Regions from separate parts of the Bradyrhizobium sp. B097 genome, predicted to be linked through region 3. Evidence: predicted binding sites of a transcription regulator. Region 3 holds the regulator's gene; each other region holds the start of a gene.
What was found. Region 3 encodes PhoB, which activates phosphate uptake and scavenging genes when phosphate is short. Its sites were predicted from a motif close to TGTCATNNANCTGTCAT; they were not measured.
Positions count from the first base shown of each region.

Region 1: a site for PhoB is predicted at 1,638-1,654, ahead of AAFG07_RS00585 (alkaline phosphatase D family protein). Genes of this name have one in related genera too.
Region 2: a site for PhoB is predicted at 1,893-1,909, ahead of AAFG07_RS18510 (OprO/OprP family phosphate-selective porin). Genes of this name have one in related genera too.
Region 4: a site for PhoB is predicted at 1,646-1,662, ahead of AAFG07_RS25040 (acetoacetate decarboxylase). Genes of this name have one in related genera too.

Region 1 is NZ_CP152412.1:116,125-120,175, reverse strand. It holds gene AAFG07_RS00590 (TAXI family TRAP transporter solute-binding subunit) at 43-1,449, shown strand; gene AAFG07_RS00585 (alkaline phosphatase D family protein) at 1,718-3,280, shown strand; gene AAFG07_RS00580 (N-acetylmuramoyl-L-alanine amidase) at 3,430-4,051, shown strand, end outside.
Region 2 is NZ_CP152412.1:3,955,724-3,959,774, forward strand. It holds gene AAFG07_RS18505 (helix-turn-helix domain-containing protein) at 1-160, shown strand, start outside; gene AAFG07_RS18510 (OprO/OprP family phosphate-selective porin) at 233-1,831, opposite strand; gene AAFG07_RS18515 (DegQ family serine endoprotease) at 2,176-3,534, shown strand; gene AAFG07_RS18520 (replication-associated recombination protein A) at 3,531-4,051, shown strand, end outside.
Region 3 is NZ_CP152412.1:875,980-880,030, forward strand. It holds gene pstA (phosphate ABC transporter permease PstA) at 1-358, shown strand, start outside; gene pstB (phosphate ABC transporter ATP-binding protein PstB) at 355-1,173, shown strand; gene phoU (phosphate signaling complex protein PhoU) at 1,271-1,987, shown strand; gene phoB (phosphate regulon transcriptional regulator PhoB) at 2,118-2,828, shown strand; gene AAFG07_RS04050 (GcrA family cell cycle regulator) at 3,167-3,679, opposite strand.
Region 4 is NZ_CP152412.1:5,289,506-5,293,556, reverse strand. It holds gene AAFG07_RS25050 (carboxyl transferase domain-containing protein) at 1-312, shown strand, start outside; gene AAFG07_RS25045 (patatin-like phospholipase family protein) at 440-1,603, opposite strand; gene AAFG07_RS25040 (acetoacetate decarboxylase) at 1,825-2,610, shown strand; gene AAFG07_RS25035 (MFS transporter) at 2,628-3,932, opposite strand.

The sequences.
Region 1 (4,051 bases), 760 kb from region 3:
TAGTTTTGCGAGATTGAGCCCCGACGATTGTTTGCGAGATCGATGACAGACGGCTCCGCCAGCATATCGCCCAAGCCGCTGCGCTCTGCAAAGCGACGGCTGATGTTCGTCTTGATCGCCGGCGCGCTTGCCATCGTCGGCGCGATGGCCGCCGGGTATTATTTCGCGGTGCGTCCGGTGACGCTGCGGATCGCGGTCGGCCCCGCAAGCAGCGACGACCTCAAGGTCGTGCAGGCGCTGGCGCAGGCCTTCAACAACCAGCAGCACACCCAGGTCAAGCTGCGCCCGGTGCAGACCGACGGCGCCACCGCCAGCGCGCAGACGCTGGCCGACGGCAAGGCCGATCTCGCCATCATCCGTGGCGACCTCGAGGTGCCAAAGAATGCGCAGGCGGTCGCGACCTTGCGCAAGAACGTCGTGGTGATGTGGGTGCCGCCCGCAGCCAAGGGCAAGAGCCGCAAGGCCGCAAAGATCACCAAGATCGCGCAGCTTGGCGGCCGCAAGATCGGCGTCGTCGGCCGCACGCCGGCCAACGTCAATCTGCTGAAACTGATCCTGCAGCAATACGGCGTCGACCCGATGAAGGTCGAGATCGTGCAATTCCCGGCCAATGAAGCGGTCGAGGCCATCAAGAACCTGAAGGCCGATGCCTATCTCGCCGTCGGCCCGGCCAACAGCAAGCTCACGATCGATGCGATCACGGCGTCGACCAAAGACGGCGGCGAGCCCACCTTCCTGCCGATCGATGCGTCCGAGGCGATCGCGCAGAACCATCCGGCCTATGAGGCCGCGGAAATTCCCGCCGGCTCGCTCGGCTCGGCCGACCGGCCCGACGACGAGGTGAAGACGATCAGCTTCTCGCACCACATCGTCGCGCGAAAGGGCCTGTCGGACGCGACGGTCGCGGCATTCACGCGGCAATTGTTCGCGATCCGGCAATCGCTCAAGAACGATTTTCCGCTCGCTGCCAAGATCGAGACGCCCGACACCGACAAGGACGCCACCATCCCGGTGCATCCGGGCGCGGCGGCCTTCGTCGACGGCGAGGAAAAGACCTTCCTCGACCGCTACAGCGATTACATCTGGTGGAGCCTGATGGCGTTCTCGGCGATGGGCTCGGCCGGCGCGTGGTTCGCCGGTTATCTCAAGCAGGACGAGCGCAACACCAACACCTCGCAGCGCGAGCGCCTGCTGGAGATGCTGAAGACCGCGCGGCAGAGTGATTCGACCGACGAGCTCGACCAGCTGCAGGCGGAAGCCGACGACATCCTGCGCCACACGCTCGACTGTTTCGAGCATGGCGCGATCGAGGAAGGCACGCTGACCGCGTTCAACATCGCGCTCGAGCAGTTCCACAACGCGGTGGCCGACCGCAAGGCGCTGCTGCTCAGCATGCCGCAGAATTTGCAGCGGACCGCGAGCCAGTTCAGGGCCGCGGGGACGGCGTAGAAGCATCGCCACTCTATCCACGAACTCCCTTCGCCTCTCCCGCTTGCGGGGGAGGCCGACGCGCTCGTCAGAGCGCGGCGGGTGGGGGCTCTCCCCGCGATACGACTCGTGGAGAGAGCCCCCACCCCACCCTCCCCCGCAAGCGGGAGAGGGAGCCCGACAGACGTGCTCGCCTCACACACCCTCCCTGTAATCTCTCCGTCATGGAATTTTTCTAGGTCTGTGCTCACCCGCGGCGCATTGTCGCTGTGACCTGAGGAGGCTCCCCATGACGATCCGGTTCTCGCGAAATCTGACCCGCCGCCGCTTTCTCTCGACGGCTGCTGCGGCCGGCGCCGGCGTGATCGCGATGCCTCATCTGTCGCGCGCGGCCGACCGCCCCGTGATCACCCATGGCGTGCAGTCCGGCGATGTCGGCGTCGACGGCGGCGTGGTGTGGGCGCGCGCGGACCGTCCCTCGCAGATGATGGTCGAGGTCGCGACGTCAGACTCGTTCAAGAATGCCCGCGCGCTGCCGCCGATCACGGCGCTGCCGGAAAGCGACTTCACCGCAAAAATGCTGCTGGAGAATCTGCCCTCCGGCCAGGACATCTTCTACCGCGTCCGCTTCCGCGACCTCGCCCATATCGACGTTGTCGGCGAGCCCGTGGTCGGCCGCTTCCGCACCGCGCCGAGCGACCGCCGCGACGTCTCCTTCGTGTGGGGCGGCGACGTCGCCGGTCAGGGCTGGGGCATCAACCCCGACGACGGCGGCATGATCACCTTCGCCGCGATGAAGAAGCACAATCCGGATTTCCTGCTGCACTCCGGCGACACCATCTACGCCGACGGCGTGATCTCCTCCGAAGTGAAGCTTCCCGACGGCAAGATCTGGAAGAACATCACGATCCCGGAGAAGGCCAAGGTCGCCGAGACGCTCGACGAATACCGCGCCGCGCACAAATACAATTTCCTCGACGGCAATCTGCGCGCCTTCAATGCCGAGGTGCCGATCTTCGTGCAGTGGGACGACCACGAGGTGACCAACAACTGGTCGCTGTCGAAGCAGCTGCCGGCCGCCTACAAGGAGCGCGACATCAACGTGCTCGCCGCGCGCGCGGCAAAAGCCTTCCACGAGATGTATCCGATGCGCGAGAGCATCGTCGAGCCGGGCCGCGTCTATCGCACGCTGAGCTACGGCCCGCATCTCGACGTGTTCATGCTCGACGAGCGCAGCTATCGCGGCCCCAACGGTCCGAATCTGCAGGAGACCTACGGCCCCGACGCCTATTTCATCGGGCCTGATCAGATGGCCTGGCTGAAGCGCGCGCTGCTCAACTCGCGCGCCACCTGGAAGGTGATCGCCTCCGACATGCCGCTGTCGCTGATCGTCTATGACGATGCCGCCAACAAGAAGGGCTCGGAAGCCTTCGCGCAGGGCGACGGCCCGGCGCGCGGCCGCGAGCTCGAGATCGCCGACATCCTGCGCTTCATCAAGACCGCCGGCATCGCTAACACGGTGTGGCTGACCGCGGACGTGCACTATGCGGCTGCGCACTACTACAACCCGAACAAGGCCCAGTTCCAGGAGTTCGATCCGTTCTGGGAGTTCGTCTCCGGCCCGCTGCATGCGGGCACATTCGGTCCGAACGAGCTCGACAACACGTTTGGTCCCGAGGTGAAGTTCGTCAAGGCGCCGGGCGAAGCCAACCAGAACCTGCCGCCGTCGGCCGGCATGCAGTTCTTCGGTCACGTCAAGATCGACGGCAAGAGCGGGCAGATGACGGTGAGCCTTCGCGACCGCGTCGACGCCGAGCTGTGGGCGATCACGCTCGATCCGAAGCCGGTGTAATCAGGTCGCAGCCGCGACGGAACCACCTCCCCGTGCTGAACGCCCTTGCCCCAAGGCAGGGGCGTCGCGATTGACGGGGGATGGACGCGACCTGCCTCTTCCGGTACCTCTATCAGAGCCGTTATGCTGGGGGCCCGGAGGGGCGGAGCATGAGGCGCTGCGAATTGATTCGCGTGCTCGGTGGCATCGTCGTGGGGCTTCGGCCGCACCGTTTGCTTGTCGTCGCGATCGCTGTGTTCGCGCTGCTGCCGATCGAGATCAGCGATGCCGGCTGGCTGCCTGATCTCTTCAAGAGCTCATCGAAGCATCCCAAAGCGCCAAGGCGCGCGAAATCGGCAAAGCCGGCCAGATTGGCAAGGCACCACGCGCCATCAAAGCCACGCGCCACGCGGCTTGCCGCCCTTGGGCCGGTCGCCCTGCCGCCTTCCGCTTCAAAGCCGGCCTCAGCCAAATGCGATCCCTCGACATTGCGGATCGTTCTCGACGTCGGACATACCGCTGAATCGGAAGGCGCGATCAGCGCACGCAACGTCGCCGAGTTCGCCTTCAACCTGCGCCTTGCGCGGCTGATCGAGGAGAAGCTGAAGGCCGAAGGCTTTGCCGAAACCAGGCTGCTGCTGACCGAAGGCAAGGCAAGGCCCAGCCTGTTCAGGCGGGTTGCCGCCGCCAACAATCTGCACGCGGATCTCCTGCTGTCGATCCATCATGATTCCGTGCCCAACAAGATGCTCGAGGACTGGGAATTCGAGGGCAAGAAACGCCACTTCAGCG
Region 2 (4,051 bases), 3.1 Mb from region 3:
CGCCGAGGTGCCGCCGCGGGTCGAATACACGCTCTCCGAACTCGGCGAGAGCCTGCGTCCGGTGATCGATATTTTGAAAGCCTGGGGCGAGGGCCATCAGGAACGGCTGTCCTGCGCGCCGGCGCCGGACGTCGTCGTGAAGAAGAAGCGCGCGGCCTGACCATTTGCAATGAAGAAGGCCGGGAGCGGTGTGTCGCTCCCGGCCATTGTTATCGGCGCTGATCAGATCGCGTCAGAACGCAACCTGCGTGCGCAGCGCGACCGCGTCGAACTTCGAGCCGGCATCCACAGGCGAGGTCGCCGAGGCCTGTCTGGCGATGTCGCCGTGCAGGTAGTTCAGCATGAAGCGGACGTTGTTGTTGACGTACCAGTTCAGCGCGGCGGTGTAGACGGTCTGCCGTCCGCCGGCGATGCCGACGGCCTGGCCGACCTGGTCGTTGAGGTTCATCGTGCTGACGCGGCCGGCGATTTCCCAGGCGCCCCAGCCGCCGCCTGCGAGCGAGACCGGATCGTGCGGCTTGATACCGCCGTAGGAGGCCGTTGCCGGATTGTAGGCGTGGTTCTCGCCGGTCAGCACGTAGCCGACCTGCGCATAACCGCCGTCGAATTTCAGGCTCGGCGCGCCGAATGGCGGCAGCCCGGTATTCGCAGAGCGGTCGACATTGAACCAATAGTACTCGCCCTGTGCGATGAACGGGCCATAGGTCGCGGCCGCCTCGACGCCGTAGACCTGTGCGCCCGAGACGTTGGCGATCGCACCGGTCGAGATCAGCGTCGTCGGGTCGATGCGTAGCTCGGGCCGGTCGTTCAGCGTGAGCGTCTGCGCTTGGGTGAGCTGGTTGCGCGGCGGCTGGACCAGCCATTCCGCATCGGCGCCGATATGCACCGAGTAGTTCTTGCCGCTGATCGGATTGCCGGCGACGCGGATGACACCGCCATACTGCTCGGACGTGCCGGCCGGCGCGGCTGACGACGCGGAGTGAATTGCGCCTGTCGTCGGTCCCGTGACATAGCCGCCGATCCAGAGCTGGTCGTTCCACCATCGGGTGCCGGCGCCCGAACGGAAGTCACCGGCCGCGATGTTCTGTGCGATGATGCCGACGGAGGCGCGCTCCATGAACAGGATGTCGTTGGAGCTCGTCGATTCGTCCAGCGTCCACGGGATGTCCATGATGCCGCCTTCGATCGCCATCTTGCCGCCGAACGGCTTGAAGCCGGTGTAGCTCAGATAGGCATTCTCGACGCCAGAGGTGCCGCCGCCCGGCAGTGATCCCGGTGCCGCACCGCCGAAGCCGTCGGACGAGCCGCCGAAGTCGTAGATCAGCGCGTAATTCCAGTCGCCGAAGAATTTGCCGACGATGCCGATGCGGGCGCGGCGGAGGTTCTCGCCGCTGTCGAGCTTCTGCGGCGAGGTACTTGCGGTGTTCGGACGATAGTCGTAACCGCCGACATCCCAGTGCACGCGGCTCGTGATCGCAACGCAGTTCTGTTCATCCGCAGTGCAGATCGTCGGCCGGTTGTTCGGCAGCGTCACCACGACGCCCGACGGCGCGACCGGGCCCTTGACCGGGATCGCGGCGTTGGCGCTTGCAACACGCGCGGCCTTGGCATCCGCCGCCTTCGCGTTGGCGTTCGCGCTGGCTGCGGTCGCGGTATTGGCATTGGTCTGCTTCTGCAGCTTGTCGAGCTTCTGCTCGAGCATCTTCAGCTGCTGCTTGAGCAGCGCGATCTCCGCGTCGCTGCCGCCTCCGGCCGATTGCGAATAGGCCGGCGAGGCGGCGAGCGCCCCTGCCAGCCCTATGGCGATTGCACCAACTTTTGTCGCACCCATCGTGCACCCCTGTTGTGTTTGAATTCCCCACTCACTCACTGAAACGTCCTAGGAGTTGATCGTGACTGACGCACGACAGCGCCGCCTAGCATCGCAGTTCCGCTTGTTGTCCGCAGGCAACAAGCGGAGCGGCGCAGTGAGATGACAGTCATCATAGGAGTTTGGCAGCGCGCTTCAACGCGGCTGCCGGGGGTTTTGCACCGGTCCGGCGGGGGCCAGTTATCCGGCCGGGCGCCCTTCAATTGCCCGGCGAACACGCCTATATTCCGGCGTTTCCACGAGAGGTGAGAATGCTCCGACCTGTCCGCTTCGCTGCCATATCCGCTCTGTGCACATTGGCCTTCATGGGGAATCTGTCCCCCTCCGCGGCCCAGGACCGCCGCGTGCCGTCCTCGCAGGCCGAGCTCCAATTGTCCTATGCGCCGATCGTGCAGCGGGTGCAGCCGGCGGTGGTCAATGTCTACGCGGCCAAGACGGTGCAGAACCGCAATCCGTTTCTGGACGATCCGATCTTCCGCCGCTTCTTCGGTGTCCCGGGGCAGCAGCCCGAGCAGATGCAGCGCTCGCTCGGCTCCGGCGTGATGGTCGATGGCTCCGGTCTCGTGGTCACAAACAATCACGTGATCGAGGGCGCCGATCAGGTGAAGGTCTCGCTCGCCGACAAGCGCGAATACGAGGCCGAGATCGTGCTGAAGGACAGCCGCACCGACCTCGCGGTGCTGCGGCTGAAGGGCACCAACAAGGAGAAGTTCGCGACGCTCGACTTCGCCAATTCGGATCAGCTGCAGGTCGGCGACGTCGTGCTGGCGATCGGCAATCCGTTCGGCGTCGGCCAGACCGTGACGCACGGCATCATCTCGGCGCTGGCGCGTACTCAAGTCGGGATCACGGATTATCAATTCTTCATTCAGACCGACGCGGCGATCAATCCCGGCAATTCGGGCGGCGCGCTGGTCGACATGACCGGCCGGCTCGCCGGTATCAACACCGCGATCTTCTCGCGCTCCGGTGGTTCGCAGGGCATCGGCTTTGCGATCCCCGCCAACATGGTGCGCGTGGTGGTGGCCTCCGCCAAGAGCGGCGGCAAGGCGGTGAAGCGGCCATGGCTTGGCGCGCGGCTGCAGGCGGTCACGCCGGAGATCGCAGAGACGCTCGGGCTGAAGCTGCCGACCGGCGCGCTGGTCGCCAATGTCGCGCCGAACAGCCCGGCGGCGAAGGCCGGGCTCAAGCTGTCCGATCTGATCGTCGGGATCGACGGCACGCCAATCGACGATCCCAACGCGTTCGACTACCGCTTCGCGACCCGTCCGCTCGGTGGCAGCGCGGAGATCGAGGTGCAGCGCGCCGGCAAGCCGGTGAAGCTCACCGTACCGCTGGAGACCGCGCCCGATACCAACCGCGACGAGATCGTGCTGACCGCGCGTTCGCCATTCCAGGGCGCCAGGGTTGCGAACATCTCGCCGGCGCTGGCCGATGAGCTGCATCTCGACGCCGGCGCGGAGGGCGTCGTCGTCACCGAGCTCGCCGATGACGGCACCGCCGCCAATGTCGGCTTCCAGAAGGGCGACATCATACTCGCCGTCAACAATGAGAAGATCGTACACACCAGCGACCTCGACAAGGTATCGAAGGCGGGATCGCGGATCTGGCGCATCACGCTGGTGCGCGGCGGCCAGCAGATCAACGTGACGCTCGGCGGATGAGCCCGAAGAGACCGCACGAAGCCAGCAATCTCTTTGCCGCGGCGGGGATGGAGCAGGACGCGCCACACCCGCTGCCGGATCGGCTGCGCCCGCGCACGCTGGCTGACGTCGTCGGTCAGGATCACATCCTCGGCCCAGACGGCGCGCTGACTCGCATGCTGGAGACGCGCACGCTAGGTTCTCTGGTGTTCTGGGGACCGCCCGGCACCGGCAAGACCACCGTGGCGCGGCTGCTGGCCGACGCCACCGAGCTGCATTTCGAGCAGATCTCCGCGGTGTTCTCCGGCGTCGCCGACCTGAAGAAGGCGTTCGATGCCGCACGGGCCCGGCGCGAGACCGGCAAGGGCACGCTGCTGTTCGTCGACGAGGTGCACAGGTTCAACCGCGCGCAGCAGGATTCCTTCCTGCCCGTGATGGAGGACGGCACCGTGGTGCTGGTCGGCGCCACCACGGAGAACCCGTCCTTCGAGCTCAACGCGGCGCTGCTGTCGCGCGCCCGCGTGCTGGTGTTTCATTC
Region 3 (4,051 bases):
GGTGCCCAATCCGCTGCGCGAGGCGGCTTCCGCGCTCGGCCTGCCGCGTTCGCTGGTGATCAAGCGGATCGCTTATCGTGCTGCGCGTAGCGGCTTGATCACCGGCGTGCTGCTGGCGACCGCCCGTGTCGCCGGCGAGACCGCGCCGCTGCTGTTCACCGCGCTGTCGAACCAGTTCTTCAGCCTGGATCTGACCAAGACGATGGCCAACTTGCCGGTGACCATCAACAATTTCGTGCAGAGCCCCTACGCCTACTGGAAAGAGCTGGCGTGGAGCGGTGCGCTGCTCATCACCTTCACTGTGCTCGCGCTGAATATCGGCGCGCGCATCCTTGGTGCCGAAAGGGCCGCAAAATGACCGAGCTTTCCGTCTCTACGACCGTCGCGAGCCACGTTCCCCAGGTGCCGCTGCCGGAAGCGCCGCCGAAAGTCACGGTGCGCAACCTCAACTTCTATTACGGCGAGCACCACGCGCTGAAGAACATCAACCTGACGCTGGGCACCAACCGCGTCACGGCGTTCATCGGCCCGTCGGGCTGCGGCAAGTCGACCCTGCTGCGCATCTTCAACCGGATGTACGATCTCTATCCGGGCCAGCGCGCGGTCGGCCAGCTGATGTTGGACCAGACCAACATTCTCGATCCCAAGCTCGACCTCAATCTGCTCCGCGCGCGGGTCGGTATGGTGTTCCAGAAGCCGACGCCGTTCCCGATGACGATCTACGAGAACATCGCCTTCGGCATCCGCCTCTACGAGAAGATCTCGAAGTCCGAGATGGACGATCGGGTCGAGAAGGCGCTGCGCGGCGGCGCGCTGTGGAACGAGGTCAAGGACAAGCTGAACGCCTCCGGCCTGTCGCTCTCCGGCGGCCAGCAGCAGCGCCTGTGCATCGCGCGCACCGTGGCGGTGCGGCCCGAGGTGATCCTGTTCGACGAGCCGTGCTCGGCGCTCGATCCGATCTCGACCGCCAAGGTCGAGGAGCTGATCCAGGAACTCTCAGAGGACTACACGATCGCGATCGTCACCCACAATATGCAGCAGGCGGCGCGCGTCTCCGACAAGACCGCCTTCATGTATCTCGGCGAGCTGATCGAGTTCGACGACACCAACAAGATCTTCACCTCACCGAGCGATCGACGCACCCAGGACTACATCACCGGCCGGTTCGGCTAGCGCATGGTCCGCAAAAGTGGGCACCGGTTTTTCGATCGGATCGTGCGAAACTGAGGACACCAAATCATGATCCCCGGGATCATGAGGGAGACAAGCGATGGCTTCTGAACATACCGCCAAGGCATTCGACAGCGACCTGCAGGAGTTGACTCGCCTGGTCGCCGAGATGGGCGGCCTCGTCGAGCGGATGATCACCGAGTCGGTCGACGCGCTGATCCGTCGCGACGTCGCGCTCGGCAAGCGCGTGGTCGCCGCCGACATCGAAATCGACAATCTGCAGCGCGTCATCGAAGAGCGCGCGGTGCTGACGATCGCCCGCCGCCAGCCGATGGCAATCGACCTGCGCGAAATCGTCAGCGCGATGCGCGTCGCCACCGACCTTGAGCGGATCGGCGACCTCGCCAAGAACATGGGCAAGCGCGTCGCTGCGCTGGAAAGCGATTTCCAGCCGCTGAAGCTGATCCGCGGTCTGGAGCACATGACCGACCTCGTGCTGTCGCAGGTCAAGTCGGTGCTCGACGCCTATGCCGCGCACGACCTGCCGGCGGCGATGAACGTCTGGAAGGGCGACGAGGAGGTCGATGCGATCTGCACCTCGCTGTTCCGCGAGCTGCTGACCTACATGATGGAGGATCCGCGCAACATCTCGTTCTGCATCCATCTGATGTTCTGCGCCAAGAACATCGAGCGGATCGGCGATCACGCCACCAATATCGCCGAGACCGTGTTCTACATGATCGAGGGCCAGCAGATCACCGACAAGCGTCCGAAGGGCGACATGACCAACTTTGCCACCACGGTGCCGGGTACCTAGGACATGATCCGCAGGCGCGGAGCCGGATTGTCTTCACGACAAGTCGTTTCCGCGGGGATTGTGCTCAGGAAAGTAAGCGTTTCGGTTTGCGTCTGGGCAACGGATCACCACAGAGAGAGAACTTAAACCGATGAGCGCACGCATTCTGGTAGTCGAAGACGAGGAAGCGCTGACGACACTGTTGCGCTACAACCTCGATGCGGAAGGCTACGATGTCGAAACGGTCGGGCGCGGCGACGATGCCGACACCCGCCTGAAGGAGCGCGTTCCCGACCTCGTGGTACTGGACTGGATGCTGCCGGGCCTGTCCGGCATCGAGCTGTGCCGTCGCCTGCGGGCGCGGCCCGAGACCAAGCAGCTTCCGATCATCATGCTGACCGCGCGCGGCGAGGAGAGCGAGCGCGTGCGCGGGCTTGCCACCGGCGCCGACGACTACATCGTCAAGCCGTTCTCGGTGCCGGAACTGCTGGCACGGGTAAAGGGCCTGCTGCGCCGCGCGAGTCCGGAGCGGCTGGCGACCGTGCTGACCTATGGCGACATCGAGCTCGACCGCGAGAAGCGCCGCGTGGCGCGCTCGGGACGTCCGATCGATCTCGGTCCGACCGAGTATCGGCTGCTCGAATTCTTCCTCGAGCATCCCGGCCGCGTGTTCAGCCGCGAGCAGCTGCTCGACAGCGTCTGGGGTCGCGATATCTATATCGATGAGCGTACCGTCGACGTGCATATCGGCCGCCTGCGCAAGCTGCTCAATCCGGGCCGCGAGCAGGATCCGATCCGCACCGTGCGCGGCGCCGGCTACGCGCTCGACGACCGCTTCGCAAAGGCCGAACCGCAGCCGTAGCCGACGTCGCGGCATTCACGAGCCGCAACAGCGTGTCGTCCCGGCCTAGTGCGCAATTGCGCACGGGAGCCGGGACCCATACGCCGCGGCCGGCGCGATGGGCAAGTGGCCAGACGACTTTCTAACAACACCCATTCGTGGTTATGGGTCCCGGCTTTCGCCGGGACGACGCCGGTGATGTAGGCGTAGCCCGGATGGAGCGAAGCGTAATCCGGGACTTCATTCTCCGCTTCAAGCACCGCCCCGGATTTCGCTTCGCTGCATCCGGGCTACGGGCCACAAAAAAATCCCCGCTTTCGCGGGGATTTGTTTTTGCAGTCCAGGCAGTTTCCCGAGTGCTACTTGATCTGTGGCTTCGCCGACGGCCGGCGGCGATCGGCGGCGGGCTGATAGGCGACGCGCGAGTGATGCGCGCAATAGGGCAGGCCGGCGAGCGCCTTGCCGCCGCAGAAGAAGAATTCCGGGCTCGAGGGATCGCCGACCGGCCAATGGCAGGTGGCCTCGTTGAGCTCGAGCAGCGACAGCCGCTGGCTCATCGGCACAACGTTGTCGAAGGAGATCGGATCGGGCTCCATCTCGACCTCGAAGGCATGTGCGAGCGCGGTGTTGCCGCGCGAGACCGGGCGCGCCACCCGCATCATGTGCTGGGCGGGGCGGGCCTTACGCTGCCGCGGCGCAGCCGTGGAGGGGGCCTTGGCGCGGCCGGAGAGGCCGAGCCGATGTACTTTGCCGATCACGGCGTTTCGCGTCACATTGCCAAGTTCCGCCGCGATCTGGCTGGCCGAGAGGCCGGATTCCCAGAGCTTCTTCAGCTGCTCGACGCGATCGTCGGACCAGGTCAATACAGTCATCACATTCTTCCTTTCGCATGGCGCCGGCCACTCATCGGAGCGGCGCTGCGAGCCAATCTGGACAAATATCCCTGCGGCCAGAATCCCTTAGCCCTCGCCGGGCACGGTGTTGCGCCCGAACGTTTACACGAGACACGAAGGCTACTTAGAGGGTCCAGTACTGCCGCACGAGATGTCGTACCCGACAGGCCAAACGCTACAATATGGCGTGACTCTGGCGCAAGAGTCCGCGGCCGTGCGTCCACATGTTCCCACAAAGTTAAGCGTTGCTATGAGGCTTTTCCACCGCACCGGAATGCTCCGGATTGCGCCGGTTTCGCATTGCAGGAAGGCCGGCAAAGGCCGGCTCCTGGCGATTGACACTGACCGGCC
Region 4 (4,051 bases), 4.4 Mb from region 3:
CATCAGCCGGCCAACCGCTTCTCGATGCGCTATGCCTGGCCATCGGCCTATTGGGGCTCGCTGCCGCTCGAGGGCGGCATCGAGGCTGCCTATCGCGCGGAGATCGACGCCGCTGCCGATCCCACGGCCAAGCTGCGCGAGATCGAGGACCGCCTCAACAAGCTGCGCTCGCCGTTCCGCTCGGCCGAGAAGTTCTGGGTCGAGGAGGTGATCGACCCGCGCAAGACGCGCTCGCTGCTCTGCGAGTTCGCGCGTCTGGCCGAGCCGATCCGCAAGGCCGGCCCGCCGAGCAACATGTCGACGCGGCCGTAGCACACCGCCGCGAACTCAACGCGTCATGCGCGGGCTTGACCCGCGCATCCATCGTCCGCAATCGCGGACGAGTGACTCTGTCAAAGCGGATGGATTGCCGGGTCAAGCCCGGCAATGACGACCCTATCTACTCCGCTTCCCGATGCACGTCGTGGATCACGATGCCCATGCCGTTCTCGGGCATCTTGATCCATTCGCGCCGCTTCAGCGAGCGCTTGGTGTCCTCGTGTCCGCTCGCCCAGTGCTCGCGCATCGAGGTGCCGGAGAATTCGTGGTCCTTGGCGTCACCCTCATAGGCCTTCTGCTGATAGATCAGCTGCAGCAGCGTGATCCCGGGCAGCCGCGCATTCGCCTTCTTGAGCTGGCGCTCCTCGTCCGACAGCTGGTCGTCGGGGATTTTTCCCAGCGCGTTGTGCAGGGCGGTACGCAGATTGTAGGTCTTGCGGTAGACGTCGGTGTTGTAGCGGGTGCGCGACGAGTACATGATGTCCTTGTGGCGGGCCATCACGTCCTGGATGTCGCGCGGCAGCGCGCCGCGCGCCGAGAACAGGTCGACCTGGAACACCAGCGAGTTGGCGTTGTCCTCCTGGTCGAGCAAATGCTGCAGCGGCGTATTGGAGACGATGCCGCCGTCCCAGAAATGATCGGTGCCGACCTTCACCATCGGCAGCGCCGGCGGCAGTGCGCCGCTCGCCATGATGTGCTCGGGGATGATCTCGTCATGGGCATTGTCGAAATAGATGAAGTTGCCGGAAAGCACGTTCACCGCGCCGACTGCAAAGCGCATCTTCTTAGAATTGATGCGGTCGAAATCGACCAGCTCGAGCAGCGAGTCACGTAAGGGCGTGGTGTCGTAATAGCTCGTGGCGGTGCGCGCGCCGGCGGGGCTGAGCCACGGATTGCTCTGATGCGGAGTGAAGAAGCCGGGCTGTCCGAGCGTCGTCGTCAGCCATGAGCTCGTGAAATTGCGCGCCTTACGGAAGATGTCGCCGTCCGGCGTGTAGTGCCAGATCTTGCGAGAGGTGATGCGATCCCAAAATGTGTGCAGCCGCTCCAGCCGCTTTTCGGGGGGATTGCCGGCGATGATCGCCGAGTTGATCGCGCCGATCGAGACGCCGCAGACCCAGTCAGGCTCAATATTGGATTCGTGCAGCGCCTGATAGACGCCGGCCTGATAGGCGCCGAGCGCGCCGCCGCCCTGCAGAACCAGCGCCACGCGATCGCATCCTTCGGGACGCCAGCCGGGCGTCGCGTGCTCGATATCGTCGACATGAGGGGACCGCGCGTCCATATCAGACACTCCAAAAAATTGCGGCGAGAATTCAGGCTGCCGATGACGCCGTGATGACAAGCGTCGCGCCGACGTGCGGCGCATCGAGCATGCCCGCCTGCATGGTTAGCATTGGCCTCCACCGCAGGACGCGGGTCATGCCCGTGACGGAAATCCCTCATATCGCTGTCAATCTCGGCCACTAGCCTCCGCGCAATATTTCCGAACAGGGGGTTATCGCGATGCGCAGGGAAGATCTGCTCAAGCTTCCGTCCATGCCGGCTGCCGGTCCGAGCTATCCCGCCGGACCCTACCGCTTCATCGATCGCGATTTCCTCGTCATCACCTATGAGACCGATCCGGAATTGATCCGCGCCGGCCTGCCTGAGCCGCTGGAGCCGATCGAGCAGGCGATCGTGCATTACGAATGGATCAAGATGCCCGACAGCTCCGGCTTCGGCAGCTACACCGAGTCCGGCCTCGTGATCCCCGCGCGGCTGCATGGCGAAGAGGTCAACTTCGTCTGTCAGATGTATCTCGACGATGATCCGCCGATCGCGGCCGGCCGCGAGATCTGGGGCTTTCCGAAGAAGTACGCCCATCCCAAGCTCGAGGTCGTCAAGGACACGCTGACCGGCACGCTGGAATATGCCGGCCAGCTCGTCGCGATGGGCACGATGGGCTACAAGCACGAGAGCATGGCGGGCAACGGGGACATCACCCGCGCCACGCTATCGAAGACGCAAGTTAATCTGAAGATGATCCCCGGCGTCGACGGTCATCTCGAGATCTGCCAGCTCGTTGCGATCAACCTGACCGACATCGTCGTCAAGGGATCGTGGATCGGACCCGGCCGGCTGCATCTCGTGCCGCACGTCAATGCACCGGTCGCGGACTTCCCGGTCAAGCGCGTCGTCGGCGCGCATCACTACATCGCCGATTTGACGCTGCCGTTCGGCCGCGTCGTGCACGACTACAACAAGGACGTCGCAGACGCGGCGGCACCGACCGGTCTCGCCGCGGAGTAGCACGCAGCGAGGCCGGATCAGGCCGCGACCGGTTTCGCCTCCGGCGCGACCTTGGGCTGCGGCCGCGAGATCGCCAGCACACTCAGCGCGGCGATCACGCAAAGCGCGCCGGCGATGAAGAATGCCGGCAGATAGCTCGCATAGAGCGTGCGCGACAGCCCGGCGCCGAACGCGGCGGCGCCGGCGCCGAGTTGATGGCCGGCGAAGATCCAGCCGAACACCAGATTGGCGCGCTCGGCGCCGAAGCGCTGCGCGGTCAGGCGCACCGTCGGCGGCACGGTCGCGATCCAGTCGAGCCCGTAGAACATCGCAAACAGCGACAGGCCGTAGAACGTGAAGTCGGAGTACGGCAGATACAGCAGCGACAGCCCGCGCAGGCCGTAATACCAGAACAGCAGCCGGCGATTGTCAAAGCGGTCCGACAGCCAGCCCGAGATGATCGTGCCGAAGAAATCGAAGATGCCCATCGCGGCGAGCAGGCTCGCGGCCTGCACCTGCGGGATGCCGTAGTCGAGACACATCGGGATCAGGTGGACCTGGACGAGGCCGTTGGTCGAGGCGCCACAGACGAAGAAGGTCGCAAACAGGATCCAGAACACCGACGACTTGGAGGAGTCGCGCAACGTGCCGAGCGCGGCCGCCATGATCGGCGCATTGGCCGGCGGCGGCGCGGGGAGGGGTGCGGTGCCTTCGTCGCCGAACGGGCGCAGGCCGACGTCGCTCGGCCGGTCGCGCATCACCATCAGCACGGCAAAGGCGGCGACGCCGAGCATGACGCAGACAAGGCCAAGCGCGACACGCCAGCCGTAGCGATCCGTGATGGTCGCGAGCAGCGGCAGGAAGGCGAGCTGTCCGGTCGCGACGCTCGCAGTGAGCATGCCAATCACGAGGCCGCGTCGCGCCACGAACCAGCGCGTCGCGATCGTGGCGCCGAGCACCAGCGCGGTCATGCCGGTGCCGATCCCGATCACGACGCCCCACAACAGGATGAGCTGCCAGACCTGCGTCATGGCGAGCGAGGCCAACAGTCCCGACACCACGATCAATTGCGCCGCCAGCGTCACGTTGCGCAGGCCGTAACGGTTCATCAGCGCGGCGGCGAACGGCGCCATCAGCCCGAACAGGATGAAGCGGATCGACAGCGCTGAGGAGATCTCGGCGGTGGACCAGCCGAACTCCTTCTGCAGCGGCACGATGAAGACGCCGGGGGCGCCGACGGTGCCGGCCGAGATCAGCGCGGCCAGGAAGGTCACGGCAACCATCACCCAGCCGTAATGGATGTTGCGGCGGGCGAGGGTGGAAGCAAGCCAGTTCGAGATCATTGGGCCCCGGATGAAATGCGATGAGGGTTCTATTCGTGATGCACAATATGGCACGAGGGAGCTATGGCTAAAATGCCAAAGTTCCCTCGTTTTCGGACTCTGTTGCGGCTGTCATTGCG